DNA from 2 places in the Paraburkholderia sp. RL17-381-BIF-C genome. Region 2 is predicted to be linked to the other one. Evidence: predicted binding sites of a transcription regulator. Region 2 holds the regulator's gene; the other holds the start of a gene.
The links. Region 2 encodes LexA, which represses DNA repair genes until DNA is damaged. Its sites were predicted from a motif close to ACTGTATNNNNATACAGT; they were not measured.
Positions count from the first base shown of each region.

Region 1: P0D70_RS28710 (ATP-dependent helicase) is a predicted target of LexA. The motif match lies at 4,102-4,119, and genes of this name have one in related genera.

Region 1 is NZ_JARESX010000064.1:31,775-39,607, forward strand. It holds gene panS (ketopantoate/pantoate/pantothenate transporter PanS) at 1-567, opposite strand, end outside; gene P0D70_RS28690 (MATE family efflux transporter) at 846-2,237, opposite strand; gene P0D70_RS28695 (RNA-binding S4 domain-containing protein) at 2,517-2,735, opposite strand; gene P0D70_RS28700 (hypothetical protein) at 3,053-3,520, shown strand; gene P0D70_RS28705 (hypothetical protein) at 3,639-3,902, shown strand; gene P0D70_RS28710 (ATP-dependent helicase) at 4,161-6,287, shown strand; gene P0D70_RS28715 (DUF4088 family protein) at 6,543-7,310, opposite strand; gene P0D70_RS28720 (AzlD domain-containing protein) at 7,595-7,833, opposite strand, start outside.
Region 2 is NZ_JARESX010000004.1:86,760-94,592, forward strand. It holds gene P0D70_RS04775 (LysR family transcriptional regulator) at 1-801, shown strand, start outside; gene P0D70_RS04780 (hypothetical protein) at 1,120-1,542, shown strand; gene P0D70_RS04785 (ABC transporter permease) at 1,631-2,458, opposite strand; gene nodI (nodulation factor ABC transporter ATP-binding protein NodI) at 2,558-3,472, opposite strand; gene P0D70_RS04795 (universal stress protein) at 3,757-4,221, shown strand; gene P0D70_RS04800 (DUF2939 domain-containing protein) at 4,307-4,975, opposite strand; gene P0D70_RS04805 (hypothetical protein) at 5,072-5,416, opposite strand; gene lexA (transcriptional repressor LexA) at 5,547-6,197, opposite strand; gene P0D70_RS04815 (sulfate ABC transporter substrate-binding protein) at 6,509-7,549, shown strand; gene cysT (sulfate ABC transporter permease subunit CysT) at 7,694-7,833, shown strand, end outside.

The sequences.
Region 1 (7,833 bases), on a different contig from region 2:
CAGAACCGGTTCGATCTTGCGCACGATTTTGCCGAACAGATGATTGACGATCAGGCCGACCACGATCGGCAACGCGACGATTTGCAGGATGCTCATCAGCATGCCGTGTACGTCGACGGCGATCGAGGCGTCCACGTAAAGACGCGTGAGCAGCGGCGTCGCGAATACGCCGACGAGGGTCGACAGCGCGCTGATCGTCACCGACAACGCAACGTCGCCGCGCGCGAGGTAGATCATCACGTTCGACGCCGTGCCGCTCGCCACGCTGCCCACTAGCACCATGCCGGCGGTGAGGTCCGGCGGCATGCGCAACGCCTTGGCGATCACCCACGCGGCGAGCGGCATGACGAGATAGTGCAGCACGATGCCGGCGATCACCGGCGCGGGCCGCGTGAAGACACGCTGGAAATCGGCCACGGAGAGCGTGACGCCCATTGCCAGCATGATGATGGTCAGCAGCGTGGTGACGTGCGGCGCGATGCCTGAGAACGAGGCGGGCGAGCAGTACGCGGCAATCGAAACGATCACGGCCCAGAGCGGGAAGAGACGGGTGACGCGGGCAAGCATGAGAGGTGTTCCTTGATTATGTTTTATCGCGAGAAGCAGGGTCGGTCGAGCGGCACGCCGCCGTTGGCGGCGCGCTTGCGGGAGTCTGCCGCGTGAGCGCGGCAAGCCGTGATGGCGGGTGATGAGCCGTCGGGCTGCGCGGGCCTTTTTGAGGCGCGCGAGTGGGTTTTCGGCGCATGGACGCGGGTGCGCGTCCATGCGCCGGAACACGGTATTTTACCGTTCGCGGCGAATTTCCCGTGCGCCGGTGGTTGCGCGTGCAACCAGTCGGGCATCGTTCAAACGGGATTGGCCGGCACGCGCCGCAGGCTCAGTTTGTGAAAGCGCAGCGTCATCAGCAGTGCGACGCTCGCGAGGCCGGCGGCGAGTCCCCACCACAAGCCGCGCGCGCCGAGACCGAAGTGAAACGCCAGCGTGTAGCCGGTCGGGAAACCGATCACCCAGTAACCGAACGCGGCGGCGATCATGGGTACACGGGTGTCTTTCAGGCCGCGCAGACAGCCGGAACCGACCGTCTGCATGCCGTCGACGATCTGGAAGATCGCCGCCACGCCGAGCAGCGAACTCGCGAGCGCGACCGTGGCCGCGTTGGCCGGATCGTCCAGATGCAGATAGAGGCCGACGATCCAGTGCGGCGCGGCGATCAGCACGAGCCCCGACAGCGTCATGAAGGCGACGCCGAGCGCCAGCGCGACAAACCCCGCATGGCGCGCGGCGAGCGGCTGGCCGGCGCCGGACCAGAAGCCAACTCGCACGTTGGCCGCCTGGCCGATCGCGAGCGGCACCATGAAGGCCACCGAGGCGACGTTCAGCGCGATCTGATGCGCGGCCAGTTGCGACTCGCCGAGCAGCCCGACCATCAGGCCGGTGGCGAGAAAGAGCGTCGATTCGACACCGTAGGTGATCGCGACCGGCCAGCCGATGCCGAACAGTTCGCCCATCAACGGCACGTTCGGCCGGGTGGCGACGACGAAGTGCCGGTAGCGCGGCCGCAAATGCAACAGCGCCATCAGCACGAGCGCGCTCAGCCAGACGGTGATGGAAGTCGCGGCCGCCGATCCGAGAAAGCCGAGCCGCGGCAAACCATAGGCGCCGTGAATCAGCCCGTAGTTGAGAAACCCGTTCACGCCGACGCTCGCGAGCGACACCCACAACAGCCGTTTGGCCGCGCCGATGGCCGGCAGGAACGAGCGCATCAGGCCGACGCCGATCAGGCTGCCGAGCGACCCCCAGCGCAGCACCGCCGCGTACTCACCGACGTTGTGCGCGAGCAGCGCGGGTTCGCCGAAAGCGAGCAGGATCGGCGTGGCGAACGAGAGCAGGAAGAACGCCGGCACTGACAGCAGCACGGACAGCACGAAACCGGTCCAGTAGATGTGCGGCACGCGGCCCTCGTCCTCTGCGCCGCGCGCGTGCGACACGCTCACGCTGACGGAGGTCAGCACGCCTTGCAGCAGCGTGACCACCACGAAAAACAGGTTCGCGCCGAGGCCGCCGGCCGCGAGCGCGTCGGGGCCGAGCGAGCCGAGCAGGATCGTGTCGGTCACGCCCATGGCCATTTGCGAGAGCTGCGCAATGGCGAGCGGCGCGGCGAGGCGGGCAGTGTCCGCCGCGTGGCGGGTCAGGGTCGGCGGCCGGGCGGCCACCCGGGTGAAGCCGGATTGAGTCATGGAGCGCTTGGCAGCGGAAGTGGCGACAGCGCGACGGCGGGCGCGGTAGTCGCGCGGGCGGTGGCGAGGGCAGCGGTTCGGCGGGCCTTGGTGAACGCACGAGGCAATCGTACGAAACAAGCGCACGAAGCAACCGCCAGCCGGCGTGTCAGCCGATTGTTTGTCTGTCGAAACTGACAGCTTATTGCTTAGGCGCGGCGCTGTCGATGGAGACGGCACGATTTTGGTGCGCGCGCCTCCTCCGAGTTTTCGGAAACCGCAGAGCGGCGGGGCGTTGCGTCAGGCTTCGTGAACCGCAATCCGCGTGTCGCCGAGCAAGACGACCTGGCCCGCGCGGATTTTGCAGGTTTTACGCGTCTCGACCCGGCCGTCTACGGTGACAGCACCGTCCGCCACCATCATTTTTGCCGAGCCGCCACTGTCCGCAAGCCCCGTTATCTTCAGCAGATTATGCAGTTCGACGTAGTCGCCGGTGAGGGTGAAATCTAGGTTGGGCATGGCGTTTGCGCCTTCAGGCAAGGGGTTCGCATCATAAGCCAGAAGCTTGCCCTGGATGAAGTTCAAGGTGTGCGCCGACTCTGCGTGAGCATCTGCAAGCAGATGTTATGTGATTGTCAGAAAGTGAAACGTTGCGTAACACCGTTCGTAAGACACGAACTTCACTCGTAAAGTGCAGGTCAGTGGTAAAGCCTGCTGGATTGATCTGGCAGCGAGCAGACCGGGCGAGGCACGCAGAGCAAGCTTGCAAAGCGGCTCGAGAATGCGTAACGCCGGACAGGTCGCCCGCGTCACAACAACTTTAGAGAGGATGAGTCATGACCCAAATTCGAACGCTTCTGATCAATACCGCCCTGACTGCCGCCGTGACCGCGTTCGCGGCCACCGCAGCCGTTGCGCAGACTGCGCAACCGGCCGAGGGTGTCAACGGCCAGCCGCAAGTCCAGATGCAAGGCGCCGACGTTGCGCCCGCTGCACCCGCCGCGCAGGGCGTGCAGCCGGTGACGCCGCCCCCGGCGCGCCTGACGGCGTCGGGTTCGACGGACCCGCTGGTGCAGAAGCGCGACGCCAATGCGAAGGCCAACGCTGAATATCGCGCGTCGAAAAAGGCATCCAAGGCCGAGCTGAAGGACCAGCAGAAGGCCGCCAAGGCGCAGTACAAGGAAGAGGTGCGCGGCGCAAAGATCAACCAGAAGGCGGATAAGCAGGCCGCCAACAACGAAATGAAGATGGACATGCAAGGCCAGGCCGGCGTCCAGGCGGACGGCGCCGACGTCAAGCACTAAGACCGAGGCTGAGCATCAAGGCGGTGGCGGGGCGGCATAGGTTGCCAACGCCGCCGCCTTGACCGATCGCGTTTGAAGGATCGCAAGGTCCAGGCATCTCGTTTCACGGAGGTATCGCATGAATATCACTCTGTCCATGAAGTCCAGAATTTCGGCCGCGTTGATCGCGGGCTGCCTGTCGTCGGTTGCCTTCGCGCAGGCTAGCGATCCGGCTGCGGCGCCGGTTACCCATGCCGACAAGAAGGCGGCCAAGGAGCAGTCGAAGGCGGATAAGAAAGCGTCCGTCGCGCAAGCCAAGGCGGACAAGAAGAAAACCGACGCTCAGGCCGACGCCGATAAGGCCAAGGCCGACGCCAATGTGAAGGACGCGAAGACGCAGTAGCCCCTGAAGGACGCGAAGACCGAGCCCGGCTTGACCGCTGGCCTCGCGGCGACGTGTGAACGGCTTCGCGTTGCGTTTTCAAAGAAATGGCCCGTGCGCTTCCACGCCACGGGCCATTTTTCATTTGCGCAATTGTCATACGGCGGGATGCCGGCCGCCGAGGGCGCGCGGTCGAAAAAAGGGTCGCTTGTCGACGAGGGTTGTATGGATATACAGTATGCGTCGCCGTACTGAATCCACCTAACGTCCAAACCGATCGTGCTCTCCGTCGCCGAATCCCCGTCGTTCGATACCGCCGCCTGGCTGGCAAAGCTCAACGACGCGCAGCGCGAAGCCGTCGAGTACGGCGCCGACACGCCTACCGCGCCGCCCGGCGCATTGCTGGTGATCGCGGGCGCCGGCTCCGGCAAGACCAACACTCTCGCTCACCGGGTCGCCAATCTGGTGGTGAACGGCGCCGATCCGCGCCGCATCCTGCTGCTAACGTTTTCGCGTCGCGCTGCGCTCGAAATGACCCGGCGCGTCACGCGCATCGCCGGCGCGGCGCTCGGCACGCGAGCCGCGCTCGCGCAAGGGCTGACATGGTCGGGCACGTTCCATAGCGTGGGCGCGCGGCTGTTGCGCGAGTACGCGGACCTGATCGGCCTCGCGCCGGCCTTTACGATCAACGACCGCGAAGATTCCGCCGACCTGATGAATCTGGTGCGCCACGAGCTCGGTTTGTCGGCGAAAGAGCGGCGTTTCCCGGCCAAGGGCACGTGCTTTGCCATCTACTCGCGCGTTGTGAACGCCGGCGCGTCGCTCGGCCAGGTGCTCGACAGTGCGTTCCCCTGGTGCCGTGAATGGGAAGCCGATCTGCGCAGGCTGTTCGCGGCTTATGTCGAGGCCAAACAGAAGCAGAGCGTGCTGGACTACGACGACCTGCTGCTTTACTGGTCGCACATGGCGGCCGAGCCGGCCATCGCCGCCGACCTGTCGGCGCGCTTCGATCACGTGCTGGTGGACGAATATCAGGACACCAACCGTCTGCAGGCGTCGATCCTGCTCGCATTGAAGCCGGACGGCCGCGGCCTGACCGTGGTCGGCGACGACGCCCAGTCCATCTATTCGTTTCGCGGCGCGACCGTGCGCAACATTCTCGATTTCCCCGCGCATTTCGACCCGCCGGCCAAACAGGTCACGCTCGAGCGCAATTACCGGTCGACCGCGCCGATTCTGGCGGCGTCGAACGCGGTGATCGAACTGGCCAGCGAGCGCTACACGAAGAATCTCTGGACCGACAAGGCGTCGGCGCAGCGCCCGCGCCTCGTGAGCGTCGCCGACGAGGCCGATCAGGCGCGCTACATCGTCGAACAGGTGCTCGAGGCGCGCGAGCAGGGCATGAAGCTCAAATCACAGGCGGTGCTGTTTCGCGCCGCGCATCACAGCGTCGCGCTGGAGATCGAACTGACCCGGCGCAACATCCCATTCGTGAAATTCGGAGGCTTGAAGTTTCTCGATTCGGTGCACGTGAAAGACGTGCTCGCCGTGCTGCGCTGGGCGGAAAATCCGCGCGACCGCGTCGCCGGCTTTCGCGTCGTGCAGTTGCTGCCGGGCGTGGGGCCGGCCACGGCTGCCAAGGTGCTCGACGAGATCGTCGCGCGCGCGGGCAGCGGCAATCCGGCCGACACCGCCGGTGGCGCATTGGCGGCCTTCGCCGCGCCGGCTCGCGCGCAGGAAGACTGGCATCCGTTCGTCAAGCTGATGTCGAGCGTGTACGGCCGCCAGACGCCGTGGCCCGCCGAGTTCGAGATGGTGCGCCGGTGGTACGAGCCGCATCTCGAGCGCAACCACGAGGACGCTGCGATCCGCCATGCGGACGTGTTGCAGATGGAGAGCATCGCGGGCACGTATGCGTCGCGTGAACGCTTTCTGACCGAGCTGACGCTCGATCCGCCCGATGCCACCAGCGACGAATCCGGCGTGCCGTTGCTCGACGAAGACTACCTGATCCTCTCCACGATTCATTCCGCGAAGGGGCAGGAGTGGCGCAACGTGTTCGTGCTGAACGGTGTGGACGGCTGCATTCCCTCCGACCTCGGCACTGGCAGCGAAGAGGAAATCGACGAGGAGCGCCGCCTGCTCTACGTGGCGATGACGCGCGCGAAAGAGGATCTGCATATCGTCGTGCCGCAGCGCTTTTACGTGCACAACCAGACGCATATGGGTGATCGTCACGTGTGGGCGTCGCGTACGCGCTTTATTCCCGCGCATCTCATGCCGCTGTTCGACGCCTACGCGTGGCCGCGGGTGCCGGTTCCGAGCGCGCCCACGGCGGCCGGGCTGGCCGCCGCCGCGCAGGCGAAGATCGAGATCGCGGCGAAACTCAGGAAGATGTGGGATTGAGAATGCGGTGGGTGCCGCCGTTACGGGCGCGGCGCCTGCCGTGACACGATTGATGCCGCTTGACGCCGGGCGCCCGCGCGAGAAAAAAGGCCCTTTGGCGAGGCGCGCTATTGGAGATGACGTTTTTTCGGCGGCTGCGGGTCGCGGCCCGCCCCCGGGGCACGCGCGCCGGAGTCGTTCTGCAAGACACGCGGCGCTTCGACCAGATAGGTTGGCTGCCAGTAAGTCGGCGCTCGTTTCCGAAGGCTTCGAGCTTCAGCGCGACTGCCGTTGTTGTTGCTGCGGGGCCGGACGCGGCGGCACGAAGAAGTTGCGCAGCCAGGCCGCCATGCGCGAGAACACGTCGTACGGCTCTTCGACGAAAATCTCCGGCTTGAGCAAACGCAGGAATTCCATGATCTGCTGCGCTTCCTGTTTCTGGAACGAGCCGTGCGAGATGCCCAGCCGCAGAAGCCCGCGCAGTTCGCCGAGCTTCTCGCGCGCGGTGCTCCCCACGCTCGTTTCGCACGCCACCTTGGCCTCGTAGACGCGCTGGCGCAGCGATTCCACCAGCCTCCAGGCGGGTGTCTGCATGACTTCCTCGAGCGCCTGAATGTCCTGCGCCGCGCTCTTGATCTGCGCCGCGAGCGGGTCGACCAGCGTGGCGTCGCCTTCCGCTTCCTTGACGATCGCCGCCGCCCAGTCGCGGCACTGCTTGGCGAGTTCTTCCGGCGTCCATTCCGAGCGGGCCGCGAAACCGAAGCCGAATTCGCCCGCCTGCCGCATCAGGATTGCGACGACGTCCGGAAACTCCTTGTCGAGCGTTCGTTTGGCCCAAGCGTACTGGCCGCCCTGCAACATCCGCTGAACCGCGTGTTCGGTCAGCGGCACCATATTGTCGAGCAGCTTGGCGCGCAAAAAGTCCTCAAACGACGGCGTCGCGAACTGCGGATCGAGCTTCAGCGATACCCGCAGAAAAGCGTCGAAATCCTTGCGCAGTGTCGCAATGGTCTCGTCTTTGAGCGTGAGGGTGATTTGACCCATGAGTTATCCCGTTTGGTCCTGCCGCGCGGCTTCACCGCGCCACCCGGCCGCGCGGGCCTTGGGAGACGCGACGTTCGATGCCGGCGCGCTTGATTCCTGCCTGTTGCCGCGTAACCAGCGGGACGTATCCCGACGAGCGGACCTCGACTGCATAACGGCGGATCGGGGGGAAACTTAAGGGCGTGCGGGGCGGGTGCGCCCGCTTTAGAGGGAAGCGTCGCCCGGCATGCGCTTGCGTGTCGCAAGCCGGACGACCGGGATGCCGCCATGAAGGCGGCGTGCACCTATTTCAGCACGATACATTGCCAGACAAAAAACACCGCCAGGCCGACCGCAATGGTCAGAAGCGGCCGACGTGTGACTGCGCTGACGAGCACCGCGGCCAGCGCACCGACGAGTTGCGGATTGCGCCAGGTCAGCTCGGCATTGCTGCCGTGCGGTGAAACCGCCATCGGCACGATGATCGCGGTCAGCACGGTGACCGGCACGAAGCCGAGGGCGGTGCGCACAAGCGGCGGAAACA
Region 2 (7,833 bases):
CGGCCGCGCGGCATGGCGCTTTCCGAAGCCGGCGAGCGCCTGCTTGCGTACGCGCAGCGCAGTCTGCTCGAGGCGGAGCATGTGATGAAGGAGATCGGCGGGCTCGAAACCTTGCACGGCAGCATGATCAAGCTGGCCAGTTCGGAAGGATTCGCCGCCGATTTCCTGCCTACCGCGATGGCGGGCTTTCGCGTTCAGTATCCGGGCATCGACTTCACGCTGTCGGTCATGTCACCGGACGCGGCGACCCGCCGGGTGCGCGACGGCGACGCCGATCTTGCGTTGACCTTCAGCCTCGCGCCGGAAAAAGGCGTCAAGGTCGAGCACACGGAGCGCGCGCCGGTGCTGGCGCTGCTGCGCGCCGATCATCCGTTGGCCGCGCGCGCGAAAGTGTCGCTCGCCGACTTGCAGCGCTATCCGCTGGTGCTGCCCGAGCCCGGCACGACGATTCGTCAATTGATCGACATTACCTGTGCGCTCGAAGGCATCCTGCTCGAGCCCGATCTCACCTGCAACAATAGCGGCGCCATGTACCGTTACGCGCAGAAGTCCGGCGCGATCATGTTCACGGGTCTGCTGTCCGTGCGCGACCGTTACGCGAATGACGGCTTCGTCGTGATGCCGCTCACGCATCCGCAAATGCGCCAGCGCAGCATTCAGGTTCAGACCATGGCGGGGCGTGAGTTACCGCCGTCGGTGCGAGCCTTCAGGGACTATCTGATCACGGAAATCGCGGGTGCGAAGCCGGCGCAGGGGACTGCCATGAAGGCCGTTCGAAAGCGAACCACGCCCCCGCGCTGAACGCGCAAAGGCCCGGATAGCCCGCCCGGCTTCCAGGCGGCAAGGCTACGTTTGCGGCCGGCCGCGAACGTTAGGGCGAAGGTATGGCGTGCGTGCGATAGCGATCCATTCAGCGCCGATTGAAAGGCAAATGTCCCTGCCGGATCACGAATCACGACCTAAACTGTGGTGGACGGGGCCGGCTGAAAGCGCCGGACTGCGCGGCAGGGATTGCTGCAGCGCACACCAGTGGTAGGATTCAGCCCGAAAAATGGAGAGCGGCGCGCGCTCGATGCAGCGCGCCGTCCACAACAGAGCGATAGGAACTCAGGACATCGAATGGCGCAACAAAAAACAAACCCAAAACTTGAGCAGGCGCTGACGCGCGGGGATCTTGCAATCCGTCAGGCGAATTCGGCGCGAGCGACGGCATTGCTGCGCGCGTTGGGCAAGATGATCGTGGAGGCCTCGGCGACGATCGGCGTGGAAGCCTTTACGCTGATTCCCGACGGCGACAAGATCTATGATCCGGCAGACGGGCTGTGGCCGCAGGAATTGCAGATCTCGCTCGACGGTCCGGTGGAAGAAGCCGATCCGGACGAGGTTCGCACGGTTCGACTGATCGCCGATGAGCCGGGCACGATGTTCCGCGTCGAATGGCAGCGTGCCGACGGCAAGATCGGCCGTCAGGACGGCGGGCCGTTCGCCACGGTGGCGTTCATTTCCGACGTGGACATTCCATGGACCGACGACGAGGACTGAGCCGGTCCGGGTCGCGGCAGGCGCTGATACGTTGGGATCGACACTGAGCGACCCGGCCTCAGCGCCTATGGTTATCGAAAGCCGAAGCCTACTTCATCATCCTGCGGCGAAACAGAATCGCCGCCACGACAAACCCGCCTACCGCATACGCCGCCAGCACGGCCACATGCAACAGCGCGTGCTCGACCGGGCGCCCGAGCATGGCCGGCCGCATCAGGTCGACGGCATGCGCCAGCGGCAACACTTCGGTGACGCCGCGCGCAACGGCGGGCAATTGCGATGCCGGAAAGAACACGCCGGACAGCAACAGCATCGGCGTCAACACCAGCGTCTGGTAAAACATGAAGAAGTCGTACGAAGGCGCGAGCGCTGTGACGACCATGGCGATGCTCGCGAATGCGAGGCCCGTCAGCACGACGACCGGCAAGGCCAGCAGCATCGACGGAAAATTTGCGTAGCCCAACGCGCCGGCCACCAGCATGATCGCCGCGCCGGACAGCATCGACTTGCTGCCGGCCCAGATCACTTCACCGAGCACGATGTCGCCGAGCGTTAGAGGCGTGTGCATGATCGCCTCCCAGGTGCGCTGCACATGCATGCGCGAGAAGCCCGAATACATCGACTCGAAACTCGCCGACATCATCACGCTCGACGCCACCGTGCCCGCCGCGAGAAAGGCGATATACGACACGCCGTCGACATGGCCGACCATCAGCCCCAGACCGAAGCCGAGGCCGAACAGGTAGATCATCGGATCGGCAAGATTGCCGAACATCGAGGCGAGCGCGAGCTTTCTCCACACCAGATAATTGCGGCGCCACACGGCGATCCAGTTGGTTGCGTTCGCGGGAAAAGCGGCGAAGGTTTCCTGTTTCGACGGGGTCTCGCCCGGGGAGTCGTAGGTGCGTGCGTCCATTGCGTGTCTCGTGCGGTGTCCCCGAGGGGACGTGCTTCGTCGTTATGGCTGTAGCGCGTTGCGTGCGATGCCGCTATTCATGCTTCTTCACGTGCTTCTTCAGTCCTGCATCTCGCGGCCGGTGAGCCGCAGGAACACGTCTTCCAGATTCGCCGGCCGGTGCAGATAGCGCAGATCCGCGCGCTGCTTGAGTCGCGCATGCACCGGTTGCGCGTCGTTGACGTAGCAGAACAGCGTTTCACCGCTGATCTCGGTGCGCTCGACGATCGGCGCCAGTTCATCGCGCAACGCGACCGGATCCGGTCCGAAGATCTCGATCACATCGCAACCGATCTCGGAGGCGATCAATTCGCTCGGCGCGCCTTCGGCGATCTTGCGTCCTTCCTCGATCACGCACAGCCGGTCGCAGAGACGTTCGGCTTCTTCCATGAAGTGCGTGGTCAGCAAAATGGTCTTGCCGCGCGCGAGCAACGAGCGCAGCCGCTCCCAGATCAGATGCCGCGCCTGAGGATCGAGGCCGGTGGTCGGTTCGTCCATGATAAGCACGTCGGGATCGTTGACGAGCGCGCGCGCCAGCGTGAGGCGCCGCTTCATGCCGCCGGACAGTTCGCTCACGCGCGCATCCGCCTTGCTCTCCAGGCGCGCGAATTCGAGCAGCGAGGGCACCATCGCACGGCATTGCGCGGCGCTCAAACCGAAGTAGCGGCCGAACACCAGCAGGTTCTCGCGCACCGTGAAGTCAGGATCGAGATTGTCGAACTGCGGCACCACGCCGACGCGCGCCCGCGCCACGCGCGCGCGGCTGGGAATCGGCTCGCCGCACAGGCGGATCGTGCCCGCATCCGGCGAGGCGATGCCGAGCAGCATGCGCAACGTGGTGGTTTTGCCCGCGCCGTTCGGGCCGAGCAGGCCGAAACATTCCCCGGCGTCGACATGGAACGACAGTCCGTCGACGACCGTCTTTTCGCCGTAGCTTTTTTTGACCTCGTGAAATTCGATGGCGGCTTCAGGCATGGATCGAACGAGTCTCCGGAACAGACATGGATGATTTTAATGGCCGGGAAGGCCGCCTATTCTAGGGCATCGGCGGCTCGGCGTTGGTGCGCGCCCGACGCTCCCGCACGGGTTTCCCGCACTGCGGCAACGAGCCGCAAGCAAGCCTGTTGGCGCGCGCACCTCTTTACAGCGTGGCTTGTGTGCCGTTACCGCACAGTTAGCGTTTTCCATCCCTTGCAACCTGAATTGCGGCGCACCATGATTCATTCAGATCGCGCGTCCCGCGCGAAGGGAGAAAAATCATGGCGAGCTACCAGAAAATCCTGCTGTGCTACGACGGCTCGCGCGAAGGCCGCAAAGCATTGCGTTGCGGCGCCGATCTGGCGTTGGATCTGAAAGCGGAAACGCACTTGTTGTCGGTCGTCGATATGCGTTCGAGCATTGCGCAAAGCGCGGGCCTGCTGACCGACGTGGCTTGCGGCAGCTTCGAAAAGACCGCCCGCGACATCCTTCAGGAAGGCGTGGACTGGCTCACCGAGCGAGGCGTGAGCGCACAAGGGCATTTCGCGTTCGGCCATCCGATCGACGAGATCGCCAACCTTGCCAATGAATTGCACGTCGACCTGGTTGTGGTCGGCCACCGCTGCCGCACCGGTTTGTCACGTTGGTGGATGGGCGCGGGCAATACGCCGCTGCTCGACCGCGTCTCGTGCAGCATTCTGGTGGCGTGTTCTTCGGCCCAGGAGCAGCAGCAGGCGGCGGCCTGATAGCGGCTGCGTATCGCGCCTGGGTACAGTGCTACCGCGAGCATGCTCAACGGGCCGGCCGCCTCGGCCCGACGACCCCAGGCGGTCACTCATTCAGGTTGACCGCGGCCAGCTTCCATGTGAAGACACCCTCGCGCTGAAAGATCGCCGAGTAACGCGCGTCTCCGGCGCCGTGCTGGTATGTGACGACGAACTCGTTGAGGCCGCGATAGCCCGCGGTGGTTTGCGGCGGTTGCGCAGGCGCGGCGTTGGTGTTGCCGTTGCCTGCGTTGCCTGCGTTGCCGACGGCAGGCGCCGTAGGTGTCGCCGGTGCGGGTGAGGCCGCGGCGCCATCCGCCGGCGTGTTCGCGGCCGGCGGTGCGGGCGGCCGTTCGCCCGGATCGCCGCGGGGCGGCATGCCGTTCAGCAAGGCCGCCACGCCGTCTGGTGTCGCATAGGCATCCACAAGCGGGCCAATCAACGCGACGCCGATCATCGCGCCAATGGCGGCCAGCGGATTGCCGTTGCTGTGCGCGTCGAGCCGCCGCGTGAGCAGCCCGGCGACCTGCTGCTTCAGGCTCTCGCGCAACGCGGGAAAGTCGACGTATTGATTGACCGTTTGCGTGTCGCGTGCATCGGCGGCGCGTTTGAGATTGTTCAGCGCGAGATACGGTGATGCGTACGTAAACCCAAGCGCCGCGATCACCACAATCACGATCAGCGTGACGATCAGCGGCCGGGTGGCGCCGCCTTTAATGCGTTTCGAAACTGCCATCGAACGGGACTCTCCATCAGGTGTGATCTAACGTGGACCGCGGCCACACGAAAACGATCCCATGCGATGCGATATCGCCGCCGGCCATACCTTCCATCAAGACTCGAATACCGCCCCGTGGACGTTTGCCTCGTCGGCAATGCAGCGGTCGATCATGCGGCACACAGCGTCCACCGTGCCGACCATGATGAGGCGCGACGGGCCGTGATAGACCCGCACTGGTGCGCGACGGGCCGGTTCGGCCGTATTCAGACCCGAGTTCAGCGACACGCGGGCAAACGCCGGCAACGACGATGGCAGGCTCGACACGCTGTCCGGCGCATCGAACAGCGACGGCGTGCTGGCCGTGGACGCCTCGATCAATGAGCAGGGCACCAGCTTGCGAAGATGGCGCAGACGACCGAACTGGCGAAAAGGCAGCAGGCGGGCAAGACGTTCCATGAGACTCTCCAGGCGATGCAGCGTTAATGCAGCGCTAATGCGGCGTTGGCGCGGCTTTCTACTCTGTCGAACGGGCAAGAAGGGGCTTGGATCGAAGTGCTGGGAAACAAGCCGCCTGGAACCTGACCGTTCAGAACTCGCCGGGGCGAATCAGCCCTACGGCGATACCTTCCAGCGCGAATTCCGCACTGCCGGTTTCAACGAAGATGTTTTCGTAATCGGGGTTCTCGGCGATCAACTCGAGCCCGTTCGGCCGGCGCTTCAGGCGCTTGACCGTGACGTCGTCGCCAAGCCGGGCAATGATGATCTGGCCGTCTTTGGCTTCCGTTCTCTTTTGCACCGCGAGCAGGTCGCCGTCGAAGATGCCCGCGTCGCGCATGGACAACCCGCGCACCTTCAGCAGGTAATCGGGCTTGCTCGAAAACAGCGCCGGGTCGCACGCGTAGTGCTGCGAGATATGTTCCTGCGCGAGGATCGGGCTACCCGCGGCCACCCGCCCGATCAGCGGCAGCGACAGTTGCATGATGCTGGCGTGCGGCAACGTGAACTGGTGCGGCGAATCTTCCGGGCCCGCCAGCAGGCGGATGCCGCGCGACGCGCCGGCCGCGAGTTCGATCACGCCCTTGCGGGCGAGCGCCCGCAGATGTTCTTCTGCCGAGTTGGCCGAGCTGAAGCCCAGTTCGGCGGCGATCTCCGCGCGGGTGGGCGGAAAGCCGGTGCGTTCGATAGCCCTGCGGATCAGATCGAAAACCTGCTGCTGTCGTGCGGTGAGTTTGGTCATGGCGCCACTGTATGTATGAACAGGTGACTGTATTTTTATACAGTATTCCGCGCAATTCAAGCTTTACTTTAAGTTCGTGCCGAGGGGTGGCGTTGGAGCGTCGTCAAACGACGCTACAACACCCGTTTTCGTGCCGCAACGCCTTATCCAGCTGTCATTACCACTTTTGCGTATTAAAGAATGAAGAAACATTATTTTTAATGATGAAAGCCCTTCGATAGACTGGCCTCCAGTTGGCGTTCATGTGCACGTGACCGCGACGCAAAAAGACACGACACGCTGTTTCAGCGCACAACGCGGAGAAAGTTGACATGAATCACCAAGGTACGGGGCTGGCAGGCAAAACGAAGAAACTCATCGCGGCGCTCGCATTGGGCGCGGCGAGCGCGCTCGGCGTGATGGCGCAGGCGCACGCTGCCGACACGACACTGCTGAACGTGTCCTACGACCCGACGCGCGAGCTGTATCAGGACGTCAACCAGGCGTTCGGCAAGGAATGGAAGGCGAAGACCGGCGAGACGATCACCTTCAAGCAGTCGCACGGCGGCTCCGGCGCGCAGGCGCGTTCGGTGCTCGACGGTCTGCAGGCCGACGTCGTGACGCTCGCGCTCGCTTACGACATCGACGCGCTGGCCAACAAGGGCTTGCTGGACAAGGGCTGGCAGAAGCGCTTGCCGGATAACGCGTCGCCGTACACGTCGACGATCGTGTTTCTGGTGCGCAAGGGCAACCCGAAGCACATCAAGGATTGGGACGACCTGATCAAGCCGGGTGTGTCGATCGTCACGCCGAATCCGAAGACCTCGGGCGGGGCGCGCTGGAACTACCTGGCGGCGTGGGCGTATGCGGAGCATCAACCAGGCGGCAACGATCAGAAGGCCAGGGAATTCGTCGGCAAGCTCTACAAGAACGCCGGCGTGCTCGATTCGGGCGCGCGCGGCGCGACCACCAGCTTCGTGCAACGCGGTATCGGCGACGTGCTGATCGCATGGGAAAACGAAGCCTTCCTGTCGCTGAAGGAGTTCGGGCCGGAGAAGTTCGAGATCGTGGTGCCGTCGGTCAGCATTCTGGCCGAGCCGCCGGTTGCGGTGGTGGACAAAGTGGTGGACAAGCACGGCACGCGCAAGCTCGCCGAAGCATATCTGAACTTCCTGTATAGCGAGCAAGGCCAGGAAATCGCGGCGAAGAACTTCTACCGTCCGCGATCGAACAAGGTGCCGGCCGAGCTGACCGCCAAGTTTCCGAAGCTGAAGCTGTACACGGTCGACGATTCGTTCGGCGGCTGGACCAACGCGCAGAAGACGCACTTTGCCGACGGCGGTGTATTCGATTCGATCTATCAACCGCAGTAACTATCGAGCCGTTGCCTTCACCGGCATAGGCAGCAAAGCGATGCGGCAACGCGTCACTCCGGAGCGCGCCCCAAGGGGCGCGCTTTTGGCCAGCCAGGGCCCGGCGGCCGGAAACACGAGCATCAACCTGAACGAGTAACGAGCATGACGACGTTGACCTTCCGAAAACCGAGCGCCTTGCCCGGTTTTGGCCTGACACTCGGCATCACGGTGGCTTATCTGAGCCTCGTGGTGCTGATTCCGCTGGCGGCGACCTTTCTGAAGACCGCGACGCTCGACTGGAG